Regions from separate parts of the Gracilibacillus caseinilyticus genome, predicted to be linked through region 2. Evidence: riboswitches for the same ligand, from Rfam matches in the RefSeq annotation. Region 2 holds a riboswitch; each other region holds the start of a gene.
What was found. A riboswitch is a leader RNA that binds a small molecule or an ion and turns the genes downstream of it on or off. The one in region 2 is predicted to bind S-adenosylmethionine.

Region 1 (8,467 bases), 1.9 Mb from region 2:
TAATAATTCTGTCTTTTAATAGGCGAGAATAAATGTCATATGCACGTTCGCCTCGGTTTGTTTGTTCAATAACTGTTGGAATTAAATTCATTGAAAATTCCTCCTTCAATACACATAGTTTCATTTACTAATTTCATCTTAACGGAAAGGTCAAAAAAGGTCAAAAGATTTGATTGTCTAATTTCATCCTACCCTTAACCCTTCTGCTTTAAACGTTTCGCCATAAATATTTATCTTGTGAGGTATGTATTGAAATTATACGAAGAATTGGTTATAATTATTCTTGTCGCGTTTTTAATGGTGCGCACATTATAAATATGCGCCCGTAGCTCAGGGGATAGAGCAATGGTTTCCGGTACCATGTGTCGGGGGTTCGAATCCCTCCGGGCGCGTTATCTGTAAATGGAAAAAGCTTAATTCATTATATTAAGCTTTTTCTATTTTTGTTTTGCTTTCATCATTCTCGGTGCTTTTTTTGAAAAATAGTTTTAACTTTGCATAGAAATCTTCAAGGATAAATCGAGAATCAATCGTTTCATACACTTTGATTGGACGATATTTACCGGAATGAACATAATTCATATTTTGATCAAAAACTGGAGCAGGCTCCCATTTCCATTTACCGCAATCGTCAAATAATAATACACCAACAGCTGGTGAATCACCTAGTATTCGGTATTCTGAAGGTCTTGATACACTTTCATTGTTAAAATCTATAACCTGTTCTACTAGATACTTACCAATTTCTCCATTTGGATATACTTTGTCCATCAGCTCTGCATAGCTAACAGGCATCATGCGATAGACATTTCTAGGTATTTGCCATACTTCAAGGTTAGATTTGAGTACTACATTTGCTGCATGAATATCGTTTGATACATTATATTCGCGACCTCCAGATGGCCAATCTCCTCCACCGATCCAGATCACCTTTATATTCTTTTGTGCAATCTTTGGTTCTATTAGTAACGCAGAGGCCATATCCGTAAGTGGTCCATAGAATGCTATATATAGAGGACGATTATCCTTTTTTAGTGCTTCTTCAATAATTAATCTCGCTCCAGGTGAATCTTTAGCTGTCTCTTCATCTGGCATTGCGTGTGCTGCGCCAGTTTCGATACGAAATTTATTGTTACATCCGATTAAGTTTAGCAGTAACATTGTTTCGTCATAACTGTCTTGTAAGCTTGTATTTGATTTGTGATTACCGAAATGTGCAGGAATGATTCCATGAATTTCAAATGAATAGGATAGAATTGCATGAACAATTGCAAACTGATCATCCACTTCATTCTTGGCGTCCGTATTAATAATGACTCTAGTTTTTTTCTCTTCAGGTATAATAAAGTCCATTTTTATAAAACTCCCATCCTTTTTATTTAGATGTGAACAAACAAATTAGCTTCATTTTATAATAAAAATAATCCACTAACTATCATTTCTATACAGGAAATCAAAATCCTTCAAATAATCAAAAAAAGTTATCACTTGGAAATATTCTATCTGGAATGTATGTGAATCATCATAGAACGTCTTCTCTCATTTGTAACCAATGAGAATGGTTTAAGAGATTAATTAAATAACTGCAATCTTCCATACGAAATCTTTCGGAAATAGTAGTATAAAGCAAACCAGGCATTACCGATTAGTCCTGTCTTAATGATTATATGATCGGCATGCGGGAGTAAGTGATTTGAAATCCTGAGAATAAACGAGCATTTGTAATAAATCGAGTGAAATTGAGGGAGTATGTCTTTGCGGCAAAGAATAGAAAGACAGAACTAACGGATTAGACATAGCAAAAGTATGTATAGAAACGAACGATCAAGCGATAATTAATTTTAAACTAGTTAGGAGTTGAAGGAAACAGTGAAGTAAAAACTTCCTGTCATTCTAACTGTTGAGTGTATGAAGAGAAGTGGGGTGGTCCAACTGAAATGTTCTATAGCCTAATCCGTTTCTTGAAAAGGAGTGGGATATGTCTAACTGACAGCTTCTATTTCCAAGAATGTGCGAGGAGGTACTTCGCAGCAGTTTTGGATGTAGCATAAAATAAATAACCGAACTAACAAGCAGGTTAAATGAAAAATCGTGTTAAGTTCGGCTATTATTGTAGTTAAGATACCTTTTAGTTCCTGACTTAATTATAAATTATAAGGCACCCATTCCACCGTCTACACGATATTGTCCACCAGTAATAAATTCACTTTCATCACTAGCAAGAAACAAAACTAAATTGGAGATGTCGCTAGATTCTCCGTAACGTCCTAATGGAATAGTTTGTGCTAGAGATTCTTCATCTGTATTCATTCCTTTTTCTAAAGAACGCATCATTCTTGTATTGACTGGCGATGGGTGAATAGAATTAACTCGAACATTGGCACTTGCCGCCTCAAGCGCCGCTGTTTTCGTTAGCCCTACGACAGCATGTTTAGAAGCGATATAAGGAGCTACCCCGGGACTTCCGCTTAAACCTGCTACTGAAGATGTGTTAATAACACTTCCATAACCTTGTTTCGTCAAAACAGGCAATACGTATTTTAAACCCAAAAAGATACCACGCACATTTACACTAAGTACTTTATCAAGATCAGCTACATCTTGTTCAACAATTGGTGCTACTTTTCCTTCTATACCTGCGTTATTAAAGAATATGTCTATTGTCCCGAATTTCTCGACCGTTTTATTTACATAGTTTTCAACATCTGCCTCTTTAGAAACATCAGCTTGAACTGTCATTACTTCTCCATGAGCATCTAATGCATCCTTAGCATCATCAAGTGCTTCTTGGAATAAATCTACTAAAATCACCTTCGCTCCTTCTTTTAGGAATCTCTTTGCCGTTACTTTACCGATACCACCAGCTCCACCAGTAATCAAGGCGATTTTTCCAGATAGCTTTTCCATATCTTTCACTCCTCTGTTTAGTTTTGGAACCATTATACAAGGTCACTTGTATCTTAAGGTACAGCTTAATTTTTCCTGTTTTATGGCATCTTATGTATTTATTTTTTTATATATTGTGTAAGATTCAGCGCTGGATTACTTCTTCTTTATGTGCATGATTTATGAAAGGTAAAGTGAAATGTAAGCAAGTAAAGAGGGTGTAACTAAGTTATGGATTTTAAATAAAAACACTAAGATACATTTGGATCTTAGTGTTTGAGGGTCTGCCTGTAAGTTTACAAATTATTTAAAGAACTTTTTAATCATCTTGTTTGCAGATTTATTTTTAACTTTTTTACTAACTTCGCGTTTAATTTTATCTTTCTTTGCGGGGTCCATATTCATCCACGCTTTAGCGCCTTTTTTAGCAATTGATTTCAGCTTCATTTGCTATCACCTCGAAAATAGTATATCAATATAATGCTTTGGAATCCAAGACTAACCCTGAGAAATATATTTTATGTTTAACAATCCAAAAATAGTGGTAAATATACTTTGTATTAACAGGAGGTTTACAAATGAATTGTTCATGGAAAAAAAGAAAATTACTTAGTCAGACTTTGCGCCTAACGTCGATAATATTAGCGTTAGCAACGGTGCTGGTCATGTCGTTATGTAATGTATTACCATTGCCGAACACCTTTACTTGGATGTTAGCAATCGCGGTGATTGCAGGGACATTTGCGCTAATTCCTCATTTAAATTCTACCAGACATCTGTTTAAGAAGTATCTAATACAACGTAACTAACCTATAAGTTTTAAGTTATAACTATAATGAGTCATGTAAAAATCGTTCCACGCTTTAGGAACGATTTTTTAATTCAGAAGCAAATGATCGTAGATAAACTATTATGAACTAAGAAAAACCGGGAAAGCCCACCCGGTCCTAACTAACATAAATAATATACAACTACCTATAATATGGATTATGTCAAGTAGCGTTGCATCCATTTTGAAATGTAGTTAGAGGTATGATGCCTTCTACCAACCACTTCGCGTCCTTGTGGAGCACGGCTTCTGCTAGGCTACTACTTGAAATGCTTCTTTGCTGCCTTGTGCCAAGGAAGCGTACTTCGAAGCGATACTAGCAGACACAGGCACAGACAAAGTGGATCTTCAGCTCGCGCTGACGCATGAGGAGTCTACGTGGTTGGCCTGCGCTAGGGTATAGATCTATAACAGAGACATGAGGAAACAGATTGATTGATATCCTCATGTGACAATCTATAATAGCTGCTTTATTTTCAAATACATTATGCTTAGAACTGTTGCTTTTAGCTGTTCCAATCGTTGTAGAACTTCCATTAAGCGTAGGAAATATGCGGAGACTCCCGTGGGATCAGTCGCGTCCGAAAATCCCGCAGGAAAGCGGTCTCTGCTTTCTGAGGAAGTTGAGGCCGACCCCACAGGACGCGGAGCATATTTCCGGAGCTTTGCTAAGCAGGTGAAATCTATCAAAATTAACACAATGTCCAGACAATTCTACTTGACATAATCCATATTATAAGAACCCATCAATCATGTTTAGCAAGTTTACTTCTATGACTTTACTTTTATACTTTCTTACCTGGGGACAAAAGCTCTTAGCCTTCCATTATATTAAACACAATAATCAATAATATAAAAGACACTTTTAGTAATTCGTCATCCGTTACACTTTTGATCAGTAATACATAAACCAATCCTGTGATTAAATTGTCTCCAATCAACAGCATCGTGATGATGTCTAAAAGCGGCAGTGTTTCTGCGAGCACATCTATATGGTTCTCCATTGTATTCACCCTTTTCTGCTACATCGTATTTTAACGGACTCAAGGATGTGCAATCCCTTGGTATAAAGGCATTTTATGGTAATTTAAAACATTCAAAATATTTATTGACACTATTTTCAGAACATGCTAAAGTATATCTAACAAACGATAAACATGAGTAAACAACTCGGAATTGAATAGATTCTTATCCAGAGAGGTGGAGGGACATGGCCCTTTGAAGCCTCGGCAACCATTAGGTGATTATCGACTGATACAGGTGCCTATTCCACTAAGCGTTCAAGCTTAGAGAGATAAGAGAGCGAAGCCATTAGTTAAGTCTCTCTATCTTGTATGGGGGACTTTTTAAATCGTTACAACTAAATAGTAAACTCTTATCCAGAGAGGCGGAGGGACTGGCCCGAAGATGCCCAGCAACCATTAAGCAGCTGCTTAAAAGGTGCTAATTCCTGCAGGTAACTATCCTGGCAGATAAGAGGAAGACTACTGCAATGTGAGTAAAAGCCTTCTTCTTACGAAGAAGGCTTTTTAATTATTAGAAAAGCACTAATTTTTTGAAAACTTGGGGAGGAAATAAAACATGACAAATTACAAACATTCAACGTATGATCCAGAAACAATTCATTTACACGGTGGGCAGGCGCCAGATCCGACAACAGGTTCACGTGCTGTGCCAATCTATCAATCTACTTCCTACGTATTCCATGACACGGAGCATGCGGAACGGTTATTTGCACTAGATGAGCCGGGAAATATATATTCGCGAATCGGAAATCCAACTGTAGACGTTTTTGAAAAAAGAATGGCACTCTTGGAAGATGGGGTTGCCTCAGTTGCCACTTCATCAGGGATGTCCGCCATCACGCTGTCGATTTTAAATCTTGCCAGTGCAGGAGATGAGATTGTAGCAGGTGTGAACTTATATGGTGGTACGTATAATCTGTTTAATATAACATTGCCACGGTACGGCATTAACGTAAAATTCGTCGATCCAACAGATCCTGAGAATTTTAAAGCAGCGATTAATGAGAATACGAAAGCTGTCTATGGTGAAATTATTGGGAATCCAGGGTTGCAGGTGTTGGATGTAGAAAGAGTTTCGGAAATTGCCCATGACGCAGGCATCCCATTAATTATCGATAACACGTTCGCAACCCCATTTGGTTGTAAGCCGATTACATTAGGAGCGGATATTGTCGTTCACTCTGCGACGAAATGGATTGGGGGGCACGGTACATCTATCGGTGGTGTGATTGTCGATGGAGGAAGATTTAACTGGAATTCAGAGAAATATCCAGCGTTTACAGAACCAGATCCGAGTTACAATGGCATCCGTTATGCGGTTGACTTTGGTACATTAGCCTTTATTACTAAGGTTCGTGTCCAACTGCTAAGAGATTTTGGTGCTGCTTTAAGTCCATTCAATGCGTTCCAGCTATTACAAGGACTTGAAACACTTCACTTGAGAGTGGAACGTCATAACCGGAATGCCCAGGAGTTAGCGGAATACTTGCACCACCATGAGGCGGTCGAATGGGTGAGATATCCAGGCTTGGAAGACCATCCATCCCATGAACTGGCAACACGTATTTTGAATAATGGCTTTGGTTCGATTATCGTCTTCGGTATTAAAGGTGGCCGTGACGCTGGCCGTGGCCTGATCAACAATGTAGCACTTTGGTCACATGTAGCAAACGTTGGGGATGCAAAATCCTTAATTATTCACCCAGCATCGACTACACATCAGCAATTAACGAAAGAGGAACTAGATAAAACAGGTGTATCGGAAGAATTAGTGCGTTTGTCTGTCGGTATTGAGTCGATACGCGATATCCAAAATGACTTAGATCAAGCCTTAGTAAAAGCAACAGGAATCGGAACAGAAAGAGAAAAACAAATTGTTGTTAATGACGAAGGGGTTATTAAATGGGCATTAAACTCTCCATATGAAAGATATCAGGAAAATGGCGAAGAACAGACTCGTCAAAAAACATTAGCAATCGTCGGATTAAGCGGAAAAGAAGCACGACCTAGCTATCGACTCGCTAGAAAAATGCAAAGGCTTGGCTATAAGATCATACCGGTCAACCCGAGAGAAACAGAGATTCTAGGTGAGCAAGCCTATCCTGATCTTAAGAGTGTTCCAGTAGATATTGATATTGTGCAAGTGTTCCGCAGTCCTGATGCAGCAATCGAAATCGCCAAAGAAGCAATTGAAGTGAATCCAAAAGTATTCTGGCTGCAAGAAGGCGTGGTATCACCGAAAGCAGAACAAGTAGCATTGGAAGGTGGTCTGCAAGTCGTCCATAACCGCTGCACGTATAAAGAAGCACAACGATTAAGAGGTACCATTTCCACATACGCATGTGAAATTTAAAAAGAAAATAAGGGGGCAGTATCATGAGTAAAGCACCATTAATAGATTTGAGAAGTTTTCTTGCCATTGCAGTTTTTGGAATTATTGTTCTCTTCGCTGTTGGATGTTCATCCAGCAGTGAAGCTGAAACAAAGCCATCTGAAATTAGATTGGATTATGCCTATTATTCACCAACCAGCTTGGTGTTAAAGAAATTTGGCTGGGCGGAAGAAGCATTTGCTGAGGAAGATATCGATGTATCCTGGACGCTAAGTCAAGGGAGTAACAAAGCAATTGAATTTTTAAATAGTGATAGCGTTGACTTTGGTTCCACAGCAGGAGCAGCAGCGCTTATAGCAGAATCAAATGGTGTACCGTTGGAAAATGTCTATGTGTACTCTCAGCCGGAATGGACGGCATTAGTGACAAATGAAGGATCGGGAATTGAAAAGATTGAAGATTTGAAAGGCAAGAAAGTAGCAGCAACGCTTGGGACTGATCCATATATATTCTTAGTAAGAGCTTTAGATTCAGTTGGCATGTCCATTAATGATATTGAATTAGTCAACTTGCAGCATGCGGATGGTGGAAATGCATTAGTTAACGGTGATGTGGATGCTTGGGCAGGCCTTGATCCCCACATGGCAAAACACGAATTAGAATCTGGCGCGCAATTATTCTTTAGAGATATCAATTTAAATACTTATGGATTCTTAAATGTTCGAGAAGAATTTGCCGAAGCTCATCCGGAGTATGTGGAACAAGTAATTGAGTTGTATGAAAAAGCTCGTCAATGGATTTTGGATAATCCAGAGGAAGCGGCTGAATTACTTGCTGAAGAAGCAGATATTAGTGTGGATGTGGCAAAAGTGCAGTTAGTGGAGCGAACGGATTTTTCTAACCCGATCCCAGGACAGCAGCATATTGATGCGATCACAGCTGCAGGTGAAGTGCTGAAACAGGCGGGTGCTATTAATAAAGACGCTGATGTTGAAGCGTTAACAAATGAATTGATTAATCCGGAATATGCCGAAACTGTCATTGAGCAGTAGGGCAGGTGGGATATAGGAGGGGGCAAAAATCATGGCGAAAGACCAACACCAATTAGCAACGGCTGGATATGTACATCCAAAGGGAAGAAGTAAAAGTGAAGCAATTAAAAAATCAAATGATTCTCTACTCAGAACGATTCTGTTAGGGAGCATTATCCCGGCCATTTTAATAGTAGTTTGGGAGCTGTTGAGCCGTGCTGGTATTGTCCCTTCTAACCAGTTGCCAGCACCGACAGCTATTGTAGACAAAATTATCAGTCTGGCAGAAGATGGATCATTATGGGGACATATTTGGATCACTACTTATCGTGTGTTTGCCGGTTTTATCGTTGGTACCATTGCA
Region 2 (8,467 bases):
TATATTTGGCGTAGCGACATCGCTTGGACTAGGAGCTTCACAAATTAATGGCGGTCTGGCTTTTATTTCGGATATTGAAAATTCAATGTCCACTAAATTTATCATTATAGGCATTGTGACCGTATTGTTTTTAATATCTGCCTGGTCGGGTATTAATCGAGGAATCAAGTATTTAAGTAACCTTAATATTATTTTGGCAGTTGCCCTTCTGCTATTTATCCTGATCGTAGGGCCAACTGTTTTTATCTTAAAAAATCTAGGTTCGACCTTTTTATCATATGTGACGCATCTACCAACGGATAGTATCAGAGTTTCTCCTGAAGATCCGGAATTTGCGCAGTGGGTGAAGGATTGGACGGTGTTCTATTGGGCATGGTTTATCGCTTGGTCGCCGTTCGTTGGTGCCTTTATCGCGAGAGTGTCTAGAGGACGAAGCATTCGCGAATTCATCTTCGGTGTCCTTTTTGTCCCTACTCTTTTCTGTATATTATGGTTTGCGGTGTTTGGAGGAGGAAGTCTGTTCCAGGAGTTGCAAGGTATCAACACCGGTTTATCAGATTTAGCAAAAGAGGAAGCGATGTTTGGTATGTTCTCCTCCCTTCCATTTGGTACAGTAGCTACCATCTTAGCTGTATTGCTAATCAGTACGTTTTTTATTACGTCAGCTGATTCAGCTACGTTTGTTTTGGGGATGCAGACAACCAATGGCAGTCTCAACCCACCAAACGTGGTCAAAATGACTTGGGGTGTTATTTTAGCAGCGACAGCCTCTGTACTACTGGCATCCGGAGGTCTAGGTGCTTTGCAGACAGCATCGATCGCGTCAGCTTTTCCATTCATCTTTATTTTGTTGACCATGATCGTCTCGTTAACGAAAGCATTGAGAGAAGATTATCGGGAAGAGTAACGATTCTTGAGAATGAAAAACGCTAAACCAGAGATGGTTTAGCGTTTTGTTACATGTGAATAGATATTTTATTTATCTTTTCGATGCTTTTGCTCTGATTCTGAAGTGCTTTGGCTATTTTCTTTTTGCCTTATATTCTTTTCCTCGATTTCTACATCCTTTAAAGGAATTTCATCCACTGTTTGCAGTTCCTCGAATTCTGACAGGTCTGGTTGTTTTTTTACTTTCTCCGTCTTTTGATTCTGTACGTTTTTCTGCTGACGGTTATTCTTCACATCTGTCACCATCCTTTAGTAGTGATGAGGATTCTTGTTTTGCGCTTTCCCTTTTTTAGAACGCTGTAAACCCTCCGAAACTAAGTGCGACCGTCATGATCGATTCATAATATAATGACTTAACTGCCTAATGATCACAACTGTGTGAAGCAAAGCGCCGAAAATATACTCCACGTCCTGTGGGCACGGCTTCAGATAGGCTACTACTTCTTTGCTGCCTTGTACCGAGGAAGCCGCTTCATACAAAGTTAGCTTCAACCATGCCCCGCAGGACGCGAAATGATTGGCTGGAGCGTATCTCAGCACCTCTTAGCTAGATGACATAATCCGTATTAAAGGAAGTTGTATATATTTACGTTCGTAACGACTGCTCAGGGTTAAGAGTACCATCTCCATGTCCGAAGTGTTTAAAAATACAAATAAAGGGAAACGTTCTGTAAGGCAACATGATTTAGATCATATTAAAAGAAAGGATCGGATATCAATATGTATAACTATACAAAGCAATTCATAAATGGAGAATGGATAGAATCAACAGGAAATGAAACAATTGCTGTTATTAATCCAGCCTCAGAAGAAAAAATTGGTACGATCGGTTCTGGAACACAAGAAGATTTAGACAAAGCGGTACAAGCAGCCAAAGAAGCATTCCCTTCTTTTTCTCAAACATCAAGAGAGGAACGCGTTCAATTATTAGAAAATATCGCTAAAGAATATGAAAAAAGAAAAGACGAGTTTATTAATATTATCACAGAAGAGCTCGGTTCTTCTGTGACATTTTCAGAAGAAGTCCAATATACAATGGGCTTGAACCATTTTAAAGAAACGGCAAAAATTCTTCGAGACTTTCCATTTTCAGAGGAGAGAGAAGATTCATATATTCAAAAGGATGCGATCGGTGTAGCAGGCTTAATTACACCTTGGAATTTCCCAACCAACCAGATTTCTACCAAATTAGCCAGTGCACTGGCATCCGGCAGTACGGTAGTTTTTAAGCCTGCATCAAAGACACCATTTGCTTCTATCCTGTTAACAGAAGTAATGGATGCGGCCGGCGTTCCTAAAGGTGTCGTGAACTTAGTAAATGGTAAAGGTTCCACGATCGGAAACGGCATTAGTTCGCATCCGGACATTGACTTTGTTTCATTCACTGGATCAGGTAAGGTCGGTAAGAAAACGATGGAAAATGCAGCACAGGATATTAAAAAAGTGTCGCTTGAGTTAGGTGGTAAATCACCTATTGTAGTGTTGGATGATGCCGATGTGGATAAGGCAGCTCATGCCGCTCTATCCAACATTGCTTCCAATACAGGACAAGTATGCTCAGCGGGTACACGTATTTTCATACCAAAAACAATGCACGATCCATTCGTTGATGCTGTAAGACGATTAGTGGACGAGTACCCTGTTGGTGATCCGAAAGATAAGAACACCTTCATGGGACCACAGGTTTCCGAGGATCAATGGGAAACCGTTCAAGAGTATATTCAAATAGGTATCGATGATGGTGCAGAATTAATTGTTGGCGGAAAAGGTAAACCAGAAGGATTAGAAACGGGTTATTACTCCCGAATCACCATGTTTACCAATGTGGATCACGACAGTGCCATCGCGCAGGAAGAAATATTTGGTCCGGTAATGACTGTATTCACGTATGATACGCTGGAAGAAGCGATCGAACTCGCGAATACTACCATCTATGGACTAGCTGGCTATATCGTTGGTGAAGATCCAGCTACCTTAACTAAAGTTGCAAAAAGTATTCGTGCCGGAAGAATCACTATTAATGGTGCTGCTGCTGACTTCAGTGCACCATTTGGCGGATTCAAACAATCTGGTATCGGACGCGAATGGGGCGACTATGGTATGGAAGAATTTTTAGAAGCGAAGACGATTTTGGGAATGCCTAAATAAGGAAATGAGTAAATAGGAAGAAATGTTTATAATGGATGTATGGGCTTTGAGTCTATACATCCTTTGTTTTAGGACCTGTCGCTTCTTTAATTGTTTTTGAATGTGACTTGTCCAGGGCTTATACTCTTTTCCATTTCGTATATACTAGGCAACAAAACGTAACGCATCATTTAGCAAATACACCTCAGTTTGTCTTGTTAAGAAAAAACGTAATGGTATATACCGTGTGGAGTCATGTTTTTTTGAGATTCAATAATGCTTTTTGATTAACTACCTCAACCGAAAAGCCCCTCCATCCATCACCTCCACATCATCCCGCATTCCAACCTGCTTCATCAACCGGAATAATGCCGCGTCTTTATATTTCGCCTCGATCATACAGTCAATTTGCGGTACAGATCCGTTTATCTCTTTCAAAAATTTGAAAAACATATCGATATCAATATAGTCAGCATGGTGTCGCATCTGTTCGTTACTCTTAGGACTGGAAATATGCATTTTGATTGGCAGCGGGGAATACTTCCACGTTTGGACAATGCGCTCCCAGTTTTCCGTCCAGTTTTCTTTTTGGTGATGCACAAGGTGGTGATGGTAATCAAAAACAAGTGGAAGGCCTAATTTCTCGCATAGAAAAAGGGTATCGTCTACTGTGAAAGAGGTATCGTCATTCTCCAGCATCATCATTTTTTGTATCGGTCTTGGGACAAGCATCCAATTGTCGATGAAGCGCTCCAGTGATTTTTCGGTTTCCTTATATTTACCGCCGACATGAATGACACAGCGATGCTCAGGATTTATGCCCATTCCTTTTAGAAGCAAATAGTGCATTTTTAGCGTCAGCACGGAATTCTTCAGTATCTCTTTTTTGATAGAATTCAATACGACAAAATGATCCGGGTGGAAATCAATCCGTATTTGATGCTGCTTTACATAGTCTCCGATTTCGATCAATTTTTCCCGGAGTGGTTTCATATAATGCCAATCCAGCAGTTCCTCGTGATTGGCTAGTGGAATAAGTCGTGATGTCAGACGGTAAAAAGAGATGTCTGACGCTCTGTTATGCTTTAAAATTCGTAAGGTGTTATGTAAATTTTCGAGGGCGATTCGCTCTAGTTTTCGAATCGCTGCCTCTCGATCTCTTATTGTTTCAAATTGCTTAAATGTCATCGTTTGCGAAGGTGAGGCATTTTTTACGTATTTGCTCATGGCCACATAGCCAAGTCGGACGATTGTCATGGTTACCTCCTGGATTGAATAATGATAGTAATGTTAGTTTTTCTTAAAATTCTTTTTATTATGTAACCACCTTGTGATCTCAATCGTATCTATGGGATATAAATATTCGGGGAGTGGATGAAGGTGAAAGTAACAAAGTCTAACCAGCTGTATCAGCTCGCTTTTATGCCGAGATTTTTTCCTGTTAATTGTTATTTTGTAGAGGAAGATCAATCCCTTACACTAGTCGATGCTGGATTACCTTTTTTCAAAAAAGCGATTGTCAAAGCTGCGGCTGATATCGGAAAGCCAATTGAAAAAATTGCTCACACATATTCACAGTGACCATATTGGAGCGTTGGCAGGATTGAAAGCGGATCTGCCTGAGGTGGAAATTTTCGTGCCTTCTGAAGACATAAAAATGCTGGATGGCGGTCTGGAAAAACAAATCAATCGTGTGCCGTATCAGCTATTTGAGGATGGTGCTCAAATCGGTTCTTTGAAAGCGATTCTGTCACCTGGTCATTCGCCGGGCAGCATGTCTTTTTTGCATGTGAGAGATCACAGTCTGATAGCAGGGGATGCCTTCCAAATATTCGGTGGATTAGCTGTATCTGGAGATGTCCGTTGGCGATTTCCGTTTCCTGCTTGGGCCACATGGGATAAAAAAATGGCAGTGGGAACAGCGCAACGATTAGTGAATTTGCACCCCTCTGTGCTGGCGGTTGGCCATGGCGATTTGTTATCTCATCCGGAAAAGCAAATGAAGGATGTTGTAAAGCGTGCGAAACAACAATTGATGTAAGAGTTGCACAAATTGTCAGAATATGTTGACAAAAGGTAAGGTGTGGATTAAAATAACAACATTGCTATTAAAAAATTCATACTATTTTCATTCTTATCCAGAGAGGTGGAGGGACTGGCCCTGTGAAACCTCGGCAACGGGTTTTATTCTGATTATGGAATAAAAAGAGCGTGCCAATTCCATCAAGTGAACCGTTCACTTGAAAGATAAGAGGAGTTTAATACATACATATTGAATCTTCTCTTCTAAGAATGAAGGGGAGATTTTTTTGTACGGTAGGAAAGTATAAAATTTTAGCAATGAAGAAGCACGACGTAGTGAAAATTTAGTATGTACCAAGTATAAGAAAAACTTCGGTACTCGCTAATAGACGAGGCGAATGACGAGTTTTTCTAATTTTAAATTCATCTGAAGACAACACACAATACGTTAGAAAAGAGTGAAGTTATGATTGAGTTTCAGAACATCAGTAAGACGTACATAACGAACGACAGGGAAATAACCGCAGTCGATCAGGTCAACTTGTCGATTGACCGAGGTGAAATATTTGGCGTGATTGGTTTTAGTGGCGCTGGAAAAAGTACCTTGATACGCTGTGTCAACTTGTTGGAAAGACCGGATATTGGCAAAGTTCTCGTAAACCACAACGATCTATTAAGTCTTTCTAAAAGAGAACTGATTGATGTGCGCCGAAAAATAGGCATGATTTTTCAACATTTTAATTTACTAGAATCAAAGACAGTCTTTCATAATGTCGGTTTTCCGTTATCCTTAGCGGGAGTACCTGGAACTAAAGTCAAACAAAAAGTAGAGGAATTACTAGAGTTTGTCGGGTTAGCAGATAAAGCGGATCATTATCCGGAACAGCTGTCTGGCGGGCAGAAACAGCGTGTAGGAATTGCGAGAGCATTGGCAACCGATCCGGAGATATTGCTTTGTGATGAAGCGACATCTGCATTAGACCCGCAGACAACCAGTTCGATTCTTGATTTATTACGAAAAGTAAGAGATGAGTATCACATTACGATTTTAATGATCACCCATGAAATGCAAGTTATTAAGGAAGTCTGTGATCGCGTTGCGGTGATGGAGGAAGGAAAGGTGATTGAAGAAGGCTCGATCTTTGATGTCTTTTCGAATCCGCAGCAGCAAACGACGAAGAACTTCGTCAAAACGGTCATGAATGATGAGCTGCCGCAATCGGTGATGGATAAGGTGACTCGCTCGCAAGGCAATAGCGCTATTTATCGGTTAACTTTTGAAAATGACTCAACGGAAATGCCGCTTATCTCAGAAGTTGCGAAGCGTTACGATGTACACACCAATATTTTGTTTGGGCAGATAGTGGAGCTGCAAGGCCGACCATTCGGTAACTTGGTGGTTGAATTGCAAGGGAAGTCCAGTGAGATCCAAGAAGCATATCAGTTTATCGACAGCAAAGTGAAAGTGGAGGAGGTTACAGCAGATGGACGTTAAGTTAATGGAATTCTGGCCAAGAATTTTGGACGCTACACTGCAAACACTGCAAATGGTAGGATTCTCCCTGGCGTTTTCTCTAATTTTAGGACTGCCACTGGGGATTATTCTAGTCATCACAAGACCAGGTAATTTGTATGGAAATAAGCCATTTTTTAATGTGTTGAATGGCGTTATTAATTTCTTACGATCGATTCCTTTTATTATTTTGCTCGTTGCCATTATACCTTTTACTAGATTGCTCATTGGAACTACGATTGGGACAGCAGCAGCGATTGTCCCATTAGTCGTATTTGCAGCGCCATATATTGCGAGATTGGTAGAAAGCAGTTTGCTGGAAGTATCACCTGGTGTGATTGAAGCAGCAGAGGCGATGGGGGCGAAGCCTTGGCAAATTATTTTTCGAGTTATGGTTCCGGAGGCATTCAGTTCGTTGATCTTGAACATTACGATTGCGACGATTGGGATCGTTGGTGCGTCTGCCATGGCTGGCTTTGTCGGCGGTGGTGGACTGGGTGATTTGGCGATTGCTTATGGTTACCAGCGTTTTGAAACAGATATAATGATTGTGACGGTTTTACTGCTTGTATTAATTGTACAGCTGATCCAATCACTAGGAAATACATTATCCAAAACATCACGAAGAAGGTAGGTTTTTTCATTGAAAAAGAGATGGTTGATCTTATTTATTTTCATTTTATCGATTGCAGGAATTTTGGCAGGCTGTGGCAATGACGACACAACGAATGCTGGGGACGATGGTAGTGAAGAAGTTACATTAAAAATCGGCTTGAATGGTTCGGGTGTTCCGATCTGGGAATTTGTCAAAGAGAAAGCTGCAGAAGAAGGCATTAACCTGGAGCTTGTAGAATTCTCAGACTATGTTCGACCAAATATGGCTTTAGCGGATGGCGATATTGATTTAAATGCATTTCAGACGGTATCATATTTTGATTCCTTTATTGAAGAAAGAAATCTTGATTTAGCACCGATTGCAACGACATTAATTGCACCAATGGGCTTTTATTCTGAGAAAATTAAAGATATTAGTGATGTTCCTGATGGCGCCAAAATTGCACTGCCACAGGAAGCGACCAATATGGGACGAGCACTACTGTTAGCAGAGAAAGCGGGTTTAATTACATTAGAAGAAGGCTTTGACGGAAATGGCGATCTTTCATCTATCGTTGAAAATCCAAAAAATATCGAATTTGTACCAATGGTTGCGGCTCAAACACCACGTGTATTACCGGATGTTACGGCATCCATCATCAATAACGGGGTAGCAGTAGAAGCAGGCTTTGTGCCAGTAGAAGATGCCATTTTTATTGAGGATGATACAGCGACACCTTACATCAACATCATCGCCGCTCGAGCAGATGAGGTAGACAAAGAAGTCTTTCAAAAATTAGTGGAGATTTATCAAACAGAAGAAGTGGCAGCGCATATTAAAGAGGTATTTAATGATTCATTAATTCCTACATTTGTGCCGTTGGATCAAATTGGATGGTAAGGAGCGAGGGGATGATAGTTGTCCCCTTCTTTTTTTACACGTTAAGAAAGCATAAAATTTTAGCAATGAAGCAGCCGGGCGTAGTGAAATTTTAGCATCTGCCAAGAATAAGAAAAAATCGGTACACGCTAATGACGAGGTGAGTGCCGATTTTTTCTAACACGCTAAGAAAGAATGGAGGAACCATCGTGTTGGAACAGTTAATAATAGAAGAAATTGAAAAAAATAAATTGACTTATCTCGATATCAGTCACCAGATTCATGCCAATCCTGAGCTTGGTAATGAGGAGTTCTTCGCATCAGAGCTATTGCGAAATCGCCTGAGTGAACAAGGTTTTGCAGTACAGGTTGGTATTCCGGAG
Region 3 (8,467 bases), 2.2 Mb from region 2:
CGGCAAAAATATCGAGAATACTGGCAGACTTACGAGCGTCAATCTGATATTCATCTGCGATATTTTTTGCTAATGGGCCGGTAATAATTATCGAGATTGTATTATTCGCAGTCGCGATATCTGTTGTACTGACAAGGCCAGCAATGGCAAATTCCGCGCCTTTTTTCGTTTTAATCTTACTTGTGACAGCGTGTAATAGCCACTGAATCCCGCCATTATGCTGAATAACGGCAATAATACCACCGATTAATATCGCAACAATAGCAATATCCTCCATGTTGATGATTCCTTGTGAAACAGCTTGAATGAAAGAAGCCAACGTATACGAACCATCAAATAAACCGATAAGACCGGCAAAAATTGTCCCGCCTGTTAAAACAATTAATACATTGACACCTAGTATTGCAGCAATCAGAACAGTAAGATACGGAAGTATTTTCACAAACTGATAAGAATAATCTCCAAGTGCATCGATTTGCTCACCAGACGTTACGATCCATAAAATGATAGCAGTGACGAGCGCTCCAGGTAACACGATCCAAAAGTTCGCTTTAAACTTATCGCTCATTTTTGTTTTTTGTGTTCGAACGGCAGCGATGGTTGTATCGGAAATCATCGACAGATTATCACCGAAGATCGCACCGCCAATTACTGTCCCCATTGCTAAGGCCAAAGGGATGCCGGTTTGTTCCGCAATGCCAATTCCAATCGGTGCCAGCGCTGCGACAGTTCCCATTGAAGTTCCCATCGAAATCGAGATAAAACAGCCAACAATAAACAATCCTACCATTAATAGATTACTAGGTATTAAGGATAATCCCAGGTTAACCGTAGCATCGACTGCTCCCATTCCTTTAGCAGTTTGGGAGAAGGCGCCTGCTAATACAAAAATAACAGCCATCAACATAATATTCGGGTGGCCAGCGCCTTTCGTAAATATATCAATTTTATCAGCTAGTTTCTCTTTTCGGTTCATCGCTAATGCAATGGCACTTGCGATAATGACCGCCACATTTAACGGCATGTTGGAAAAATCACCAGAGATGATGCCAGTTCCAATAAATAATAAGACAAAGATGAATAACGGGGCAAGTGCCGTTATATTCCCCTTCTTGTTAGACATGATGTATGCCCCCTTCATTTTTAGTTATGTTAATTCATCGTCATACCGCCGGTCACGTTGATGCCTTGACCAGTCATATAATTAGAGTAATTAGATGCGAGAAAAACAACCACATTTGCGATGTCTGCCGGCACTGCCGTTCGTCCAAGTGGTACTTGCGAATGATCTTCCGCTTGAATCGTTGCAGCATTAACTCCGCGCAAGCTACCACCAATGACTCTTTCCTTTTTCTTCATTTCTGTTTCTACAATACCTGGACAGACTGCATTGACATTGATTTGATCCTTTGCCAATTCGATAGCGGCTACTTTTGTCATGCCAAGGACTGCATGTTTCGAAGCAACATAGCTGCCCATTAACCGGTAGCCATTTTTTCCAGCCTGCGATGCGATATTGATGATTTTACCGCCCTCTCCTTGATGTTGTAACTTCCTGGCGACAGTTTGCATGCACATATAGACACCTTTGCCATTGACATCCATTGTTTTGTCCCAGTCCTGTTCTTTGATATCTACGAAGTAATCCATCGTTGAAATGCCAGCATTGTTTACGAGAATATCTATTTTGCCAAAGTGCTCTGCGACATTGTCTACCATGGCTGTTACTTGTTTCTGATTGGAAACATCAACCTGCTGGTAAAAGAGATGTTCAGACTCTGTGATCGCAGGTGGTGCCATATCGGCTACCGCCACTTTAGCACCACAATCCAAAAATGCATCGACTATCGCTTTTCCAATTCCGCTAATACCTCCGGTTACAATGGCTACTTTATTTGTTAAATCCATCGCATACATGTGATCACTCCATTATTTCAGCGTTTCTTTTGCAATATCTACCACGTATTTCAGCTTGTCCCATTGTTGTTGTTCTGTCAATTTATTACCATGATGTGTCGATGAGAATCCACATTGTGGACTAATACACAGTTGTGACTTTGGGACAAATTGACTTGCTTCCTCAATCCGTGCTTTCATCTCTTCTTTATCTTCTAGTTCTCCTTTTTTAGAAGTAAAGATACCGATCACGACATTAGGTCCACCAGCCGGAATATACTTTAACGGTTCAAATGTCCCTGAGCGCTCATCATCATATTCTAAGAAAAAGGCATCGACTTTTTCCTCGGCAAATAAACGAGGTGCAATTTTATCATAGGCGCCGGAAAAAGCGTGCGTAGATCGATAGTTTCCTCGGCATAAATGAGTGGTGACATAAAGATCTTCCGGCTTATCATTTAATACATGATTCACCATTCTTAGTGACAGATCGAATAATTGATCCATGGAATAAGCATGGTCGTAAATAAAGTCATTTTCTGTGACAAAACCAGCGATCGATACATCATCTAATTGAATATAGCGGCAGCCAGCTTCATAGAATGCAGCAAGTGCATCTCGATAGGCATTCACGATATCATCCGCATACGCTTCGATATCTGGATAAATGTCAGGGTTTCTCATGCCTACATATAATAATTGATTCGGACTCGGGATCGTTTGCTTAGCCACTGCACGCCCGTCTACTATACTATTGAACGTTTTAAAGTCTCGCAGAAATGGATGATCTGGATTAAATGAGATTTCACCGATATTACGAACATTGTAAGGGTCTGTTTCTTCGTCTTCGAAATCGAACCCTTGATTAGGGACGTACCCTTCGATCCCGTTCAGATGCTCAAGAAAATCTATGTGCCACCAATCTCTTCTGAACTCTCCGTCCGTAACTGCTTGAAGGCCAACTTCTATTTGCTTGTCGACGATTCGCTTTAATTCTTTTGTTTCGATGTCATGTAATTGCTGGGCAGTGATGTTACCAGCTTTGTAATCTTTTCGTGCTTGAAGTAAGTTGTCAGGTCGTAAGAGACTACCGACATGGTCTGCCTTAAATGGCGGGTGAATAGAAATTGTCATCATATATTTCCTCCTAATTGTTTTGTGCGAAATAAAAAACCTCTCCTTCAAGAAGGAGAGGTCATTAAACAATGTTCAAGTACTCTTCCTATCTTTTAAGCGTAACGCTTCTGGAATTGGCACAATGCTAATAACAGCTGTTGCCGAGGCTTCAAAGGGCCAGTCCCTCCACCTCTCTTGATAAGAATTATCGTAAAATATGAAATTAATAAGATTAAATTTACCCTAAAATTCGACAAACGTCAAGTTAAAAATTTTTAAGATTATACATGAAGGTCAATTTCCTTCTTGTGGAAAAAAACAACTGATCCCTGTACAATGAAGGTAAGTAACCACGAGGAGCCGAATTATATCACGGCAGGATGAAAAGGAGAGAGTATCCGCATATTTATGATATACCTCTAACACGAGCCAGTCGATTGGCAGATTTGGAGAAGAAGCGACAATAGATTGATATTTTATTTTCCTTTTTTCACCACCCAAATAATGGATAAGGAACTCATAAACATAGGCACAAGTATCATCCAGGTAAAAGTATATAAGTACAGGCATAGAAGTAATCAAGCTAAACATGAAGATGGGTTCTTATAATATGGATTATGTAAAGTGGAACAGTATTACAGTATGGTAATTTTGAAATGATTTATCTGCTATGCAAAGCTCCGGAAATATGCTCCGCGTCCTGTGGGCACGGCCTCAGCTAGGCTACTACTTGAACTGCTTCCATGCTGCCTTGTGCCGAGGAAGCTTACTTCGTAGCGATACTAGCAGACACAGGCACAGACAAAGTGGATCTTCAGCTCGCGCTGATCCCACGGGAGTCTCCGCATATTTCCTACGCTTGAGTGAAGTACTACAACGATTGGAACAGCTAAAAGCAGTGGTGCTAGGCATTATACGTCATCAGAATAAGGTATTAATCATGAAAATAGTCCTCCATATTTTACCTGCTGCAATAGTTATAGAACTATTCATGAGCGTAGGCCAACCACGTAGACTCCCGCGGGACATGCAGGTGCTGAAGATCCACTTTGTGAAGCGGTCTTCTTCACAAATTTAGCTTCAGCCGTGCCCCGCAGGACGCGGAGTGGTTGGCCGGAGCGGTATACTAGCTGATTTATTATTTCAAAACTATCACATAGCTTAGAGCTGCTAGTTGACATAATCCATATTATAGGTAGTTGTATATTATTTATGTTAATTAGGACCGGGTGGGCTTTCCCGGTTTTTTTAAAAACAAAGTGGGGGGAATTAAAATTGATCAAGGCAGTTCTATTCGATTTAGATGGCACATTATTAAACAGGGATGCTTCCGTCCAGCATTTTATAACAAATCAATACAAAAGACTAGATTCGTTACATCACCTATCCAAAGATTCCTATATTACACGATTTATCGAGTTAGACAACAGAGGATACGTCTGGAAGGATAAAGTCTACCAACAGCTGGTCAAAGAATTTGAGATAACAGGTCTCTCCTGGGAAGCATTGCTTGAAGATTATATCAGTCAATTCCAATTCAGCTGTGTACCTTTTCCACATTTGAAAGAAGCATTGGAGATTTTAAAACAGAAAGGATTTGCACTAGGGATGATTTCAAATGGTAAAGGACAGTTCCAAATGGACAATATAAAAGCACTTGGAATCGAACCATATTTTAATACGATTCTGATTTCAGAGTGGGAAGGAATGAAAAAGCCTGATCCTCGTATTTTCCAAAAAGCACTTCAGCAATTACATGTACAGCCACAACAGGGTGTATTTGTTGGGGACCATCCGGAAAATGATGTATTGGCCGCTCAGCGTATAGGCATGCAAGCAATTTGGAAAAAGGATAAAGGATGGAAGAATTGTTCTGCCGATTGGACGGTGGATGATTTAAAGGAAATCTTATCAATCGCCAGTGACAACAGGGTGGTATAACACTGTTTTACTAGTGTGAACAATTTATTAGTTTCGATTTGTTAATCACTACAATGACAAACTATATGGTGGATGATAAGCTATTTTTGATCAATCCATTTTAAAAATCAACGATGTAGGTGATACAGTGAATTCTCTTTTAATTAAAAATGCGAGAAACATTATAACAATGGACAATGACAGGAACCAATACAAACGTTTACGAGAAATATTCCACGGGCACAGGATGTGGAATTATTTGAATTTGATTGGCTGAACACATTGTACGATATCTGGCATCACCTTCGTCCGGAAGATGGGTGCAAGTATCATTAATTATTAATGATACTTGCTGATTCCAATATCTTTAGCTTATGCTACCAGCACAACTAGTTGATCTCCTTTATCGAGCGTCACTTTTTTCTGTAAAGTAACAAAATTCAACTTGCCATTTCTACTTTTAACACATAGCGGTGTTCCTTCTGCCGATCGTGCATTTTTATCCAGTGTTCGCTTATCCGTGATTTCTATTGTTTTAAATGTATAACCAATGTTGACTTTTTTGTTTAATTCAGTAAAGGTTTCTTTTTCACCAAAAAGCATATTCGCTTTCATGGATGGCGAAAGCTCCTGAAGTTCCAATGTATTCTTAGCGATCATAAGCGAAAAGGTATGGTGATACCCGAATGTAGGAAGGTAGGATTGACATATAAGCGCATTATATGCACCATCGCCCTTCATTGCCAATATTGTTTGATACGGTGTCATATCAATTTCGAAATCGCTTTGTTCCGAGAGGATTTCACCGTGATAAGTGGAGATCCCTAACTTCTTCGCTTTGTAGAGACGGTCCTCTGAGGTATCCGCAATCAACGCTTTTATTTCTAATGTTTCTAAATGGGCGGCAAGAGCGATCGAAAAACTGCTTGCGCCAACCATTAGGACACCATTGGATCTGGTATTCGCCAAGCCCAGTCTCTTAGAAAGAGGTCCAATCGAAAAGCCATGAACACAAACGGTAATAAAGACCAAAGCAAAGGTTAACGATGTTAAAATACTTGCGTTTTGATAACCGTCAGCGATCAATACTTCAGCAAAATACCCGGAAACAGCCAATGCAACAATTCCTCTTGGAGCGATCCAACCAACCAGCGCTTTCTCCTTTAACGTAAGCTCTGTGCCAATCGTGGAAATCCAAATAGAGAGCGGTCGTACAAGGAAAAGCATTACAACGACAAAGCTAATAATCGGCCAAGTGAACGTTTCGGTCAGGATATCTCTCGTTAACGAAGCAGTCAGTAGAATGAAAACCGTGGAAGTTAACAAAACAGATACATCTTCCATAAAATGTCCGATACTGCCAATCGAGCGGATATATTTCTTGGTACGAGCCAATGTAACGCCCATGATCGTAACCGCAAGCATTCCCGTTTCATGCATAATCACTTCTCCGATCGAGAAACAAATTAATACAAAACATAAAATAAACGGGGATTTGAGGTATTCAGGGATGATTCCTTTTCCAATCAGGAGACTTACCAAAATACCGATGATATATCCTACCATCACAGCGAGCAATGCAGCACCAAAGAAGGGAATAAAATCAGCGAATTCAAATGATTCCGCAGATGTTATTTTAATGATTTCGTACGCAAATAAGGCAAGAAGTGGACCAATCGGATCAACGATAATCCCTTCCCATTTTAAAACGGAGGAAACTCTTGTCTTTAATTTTGCCTGTCTTAACAACGGAATAATGACAGTAGGACCTGTGACAACAAACAACCCACCGATAATAAATGAAATTTCGAGGTTAAGACCCGCGATAAAGTGAGCAGCTAAAGCACCGCCAATCCATGCTAAGAAAGCGCCAAATGTTACGATGCGATAAACCGATTTAGAAATTCCTTTAAGCTCACGAATATCAAGGCTTGTACTTCCTTCAAATAAAATCAAGGCAACTGCAAGCGAAATAATGGGACTGTACAGGCTGCCTATCGCTTCCTGTGGATTGATAAAACCGGTAATCGGACCTATGAGTAGTCCGGCAATAGACATTATCACGATCGATGGCCATTGGATTCTCCATGCCAGCCATTGTGAAAAGATTCCAAGCGATATGACAATAACGATACTAAACAAAGCAAATTCTGACTCTATCATCATCACCTTCTGATTGTGTTAGACTTTCAGATAATTATAGCTTTTCGTTTTTGTATTGTAAAAAAATACGTGCCAACAGTGAATGACTATCATCTATTTATGACATACTTTTAAAAAATGGTTAGGGGTAATGTGTTTGAGTATTCACTTCAATGTGGAAAGGTGCGTTAAAAAATTATCTGGAAAACTGAGTAGTACAATACCCTGAGCCGATATTCAGGCTCAGGGCATTTGTTCTTCATATATCATTATTAAAAAGTATTTGATCTTGAGCAATATCAATGATCTTCAGTCTGTTTGTTTTTTTAATTAAAACGGACTTATATTTAATATTCCCATTTGTATCTTCATAGAGAATAATTCTTTTATAAGGATTATTCTCTTTTATATTGATCGTATACTGGTCTAGCTCCGTGTAGCTCTCCATATAATCATATTCTTTTAACTCTCCTGCTGTATCTTCATTAATGTCACCTGTGTTGGTGTTGCAAGCTGTCAAACTAAAAACAACTATACATAACCATACTATTTTTTTCATTCTATCCACCCCTGTTATTTACTCTTTCCCAATCTTAATAGAAAAATTTTAAGAACTTATGAGATGATGATGAGAATTTGATGAGAGTGAATGAAATTTAGGTTATAATTGTAACACTTTACAATTAATGCCGATTTTTTCGTGTATTCTATCCAATGACACCAGTCAGACAAAAATATAGGATATAAATAAGCAAAAACGCAATTACCAAAAGATAGAAAAATATGTTGTGAAGAAGGAGCGATGATATGGGGGATAGGAAAAGGATCAACGGTTTTGCTTTAATAATTTGTGGAATGATGGTGTTTTTGTTAATCGCATGCAGCGAAGAAGGATCTAGTAAGACTACATCAGGTGAGGAGGGAACGGACTCAGTAAAACTTATCCTGAACTGGTTTACGAAAGCACAGCATGGGGGCATATATGCAGCAGAAGAGCAAGGTGTTTTTTCTGAGAACGAGCTTGATGTGTCGATACAACAAGGAGGTTCACAGGTGTCACCGATACAGCTGGTTTCCTCAGGAACCGCTGAATTTGGATTAGCCCATGCTGATCAGCTTGTGACAGCTAGAAATGAAGGAATAGAATTAGTAGCTGTCGCTGCAACTATGCAGGGAAGTCCACAAGCACTAATGTTTCATAAGGGAAAAGGAGTAAAGGACTTCAACGAAATGAATGGAAGGAAAGTCTTTATTCAGCCAGGAATTGTTTATTGGGACTATTTACAAAATAATTATGAGCTAAGTGAAGTTGAAGAACTAGCTTATTCAGGTCAACATTCTAATTTCATCAATGATCCGGATTCAGTAAGTCAAGCGTTTGTCACGTCTGAAC

Region 1: linked by a shared signal. The riboswitch ahead of MUN88_RS19765 (PLP-dependent aspartate aminotransferase family protein) and the one ahead of MUN88_RS10595 (methionine ABC transporter ATP-binding protein) in region 2 are both predicted to bind S-adenosylmethionine.
Region 3: linked by a shared signal. The riboswitch ahead of MUN88_RS00365 (5-methyltetrahydropteroyltriglutamate--homocysteine S-methyltransferase) and the one ahead of MUN88_RS10595 (methionine ABC transporter ATP-binding protein) in region 2 are both predicted to bind S-adenosylmethionine.

The regions. Positions count from the first base shown of each region.
Region 1 is NZ_CP095072.1:4,097,590-4,106,056, reverse strand. It holds gene clpP (ATP-dependent Clp endopeptidase proteolytic subunit ClpP) at 1-91, opposite strand, end outside; tRNA gene MUN88_RS19795 (tRNA-Arg) at 320-392, shown strand; gene MUN88_RS19790 (nucleoside hydrolase) at 427-1,353, opposite strand; gene MUN88_RS19785 (SDR family NAD(P)-dependent oxidoreductase) at 2,152-2,907, opposite strand; gene MUN88_RS19780 (hypothetical protein) at 3,190-3,333, opposite strand; gene MUN88_RS19775 (hypothetical protein) at 3,465-3,695, shown strand; gene MUN88_RS19770 (hypothetical protein) at 4,531-4,719, opposite strand; SAM riboswitch class I at 4,901-5,016, shown strand; SAM riboswitch class I at 5,088-5,194, shown strand; gene MUN88_RS19765 (PLP-dependent aspartate aminotransferase family protein) at 5,297-7,093, shown strand; gene MUN88_RS19760 (aliphatic sulfonate ABC transporter substrate-binding protein) at 7,117-8,124, shown strand; gene MUN88_RS19755 (ABC transporter permease) at 8,156-8,467, shown strand, end outside.
Region 2 is NZ_CP095072.1:2,233,803-2,242,269, forward strand. It holds gene MUN88_RS10570 (glycine betaine uptake BCCT transporter) at 1-907, shown strand, start outside; gene MUN88_RS10575 (YczO family protein) at 976-1,182, opposite strand; gene MUN88_RS10580 (aldehyde dehydrogenase family protein) at 1,669-3,096, shown strand; gene uvsE (UV DNA damage repair endonuclease UvsE) at 3,367-4,332, opposite strand; partial or broken gene MUN88_RS10590 (MBL fold metallo-hydrolase) at 4,456-5,116, shown strand; SAM riboswitch class I at 5,207-5,329, shown strand; gene MUN88_RS10595 (methionine ABC transporter ATP-binding protein) at 5,564-6,592, shown strand; gene MUN88_RS10600 (methionine ABC transporter permease) at 6,582-7,244, shown strand; gene MUN88_RS10605 (MetQ/NlpA family ABC transporter substrate-binding protein) at 7,254-8,105, shown strand; gene MUN88_RS10610 (M20 family metallopeptidase) at 8,294-8,467, shown strand, end outside.
Region 3 is NZ_CP095072.1:82,962-91,428, reverse strand. It holds gene MUN88_RS00375 (Na+/H+ antiporter NhaC family protein) at 1-1,123, opposite strand, end outside; gene MUN88_RS00370 (SDR family NAD(P)-dependent oxidoreductase) at 1,153-1,917, opposite strand; gene MUN88_RS00365 (5-methyltetrahydropteroyltriglutamate--homocysteine S-methyltransferase) at 1,930-3,033, opposite strand; SAM riboswitch class I at 3,116-3,217, opposite strand; gene MUN88_RS00360 (HAD family hydrolase) at 4,288-4,953, shown strand; gene MUN88_RS00355 (cation:proton antiporter) at 5,305-7,095, opposite strand; gene MUN88_RS00350 (hypothetical protein) at 7,334-7,633, opposite strand; gene MUN88_RS00345 (ABC transporter substrate-binding protein) at 7,882-8,467, shown strand, end outside.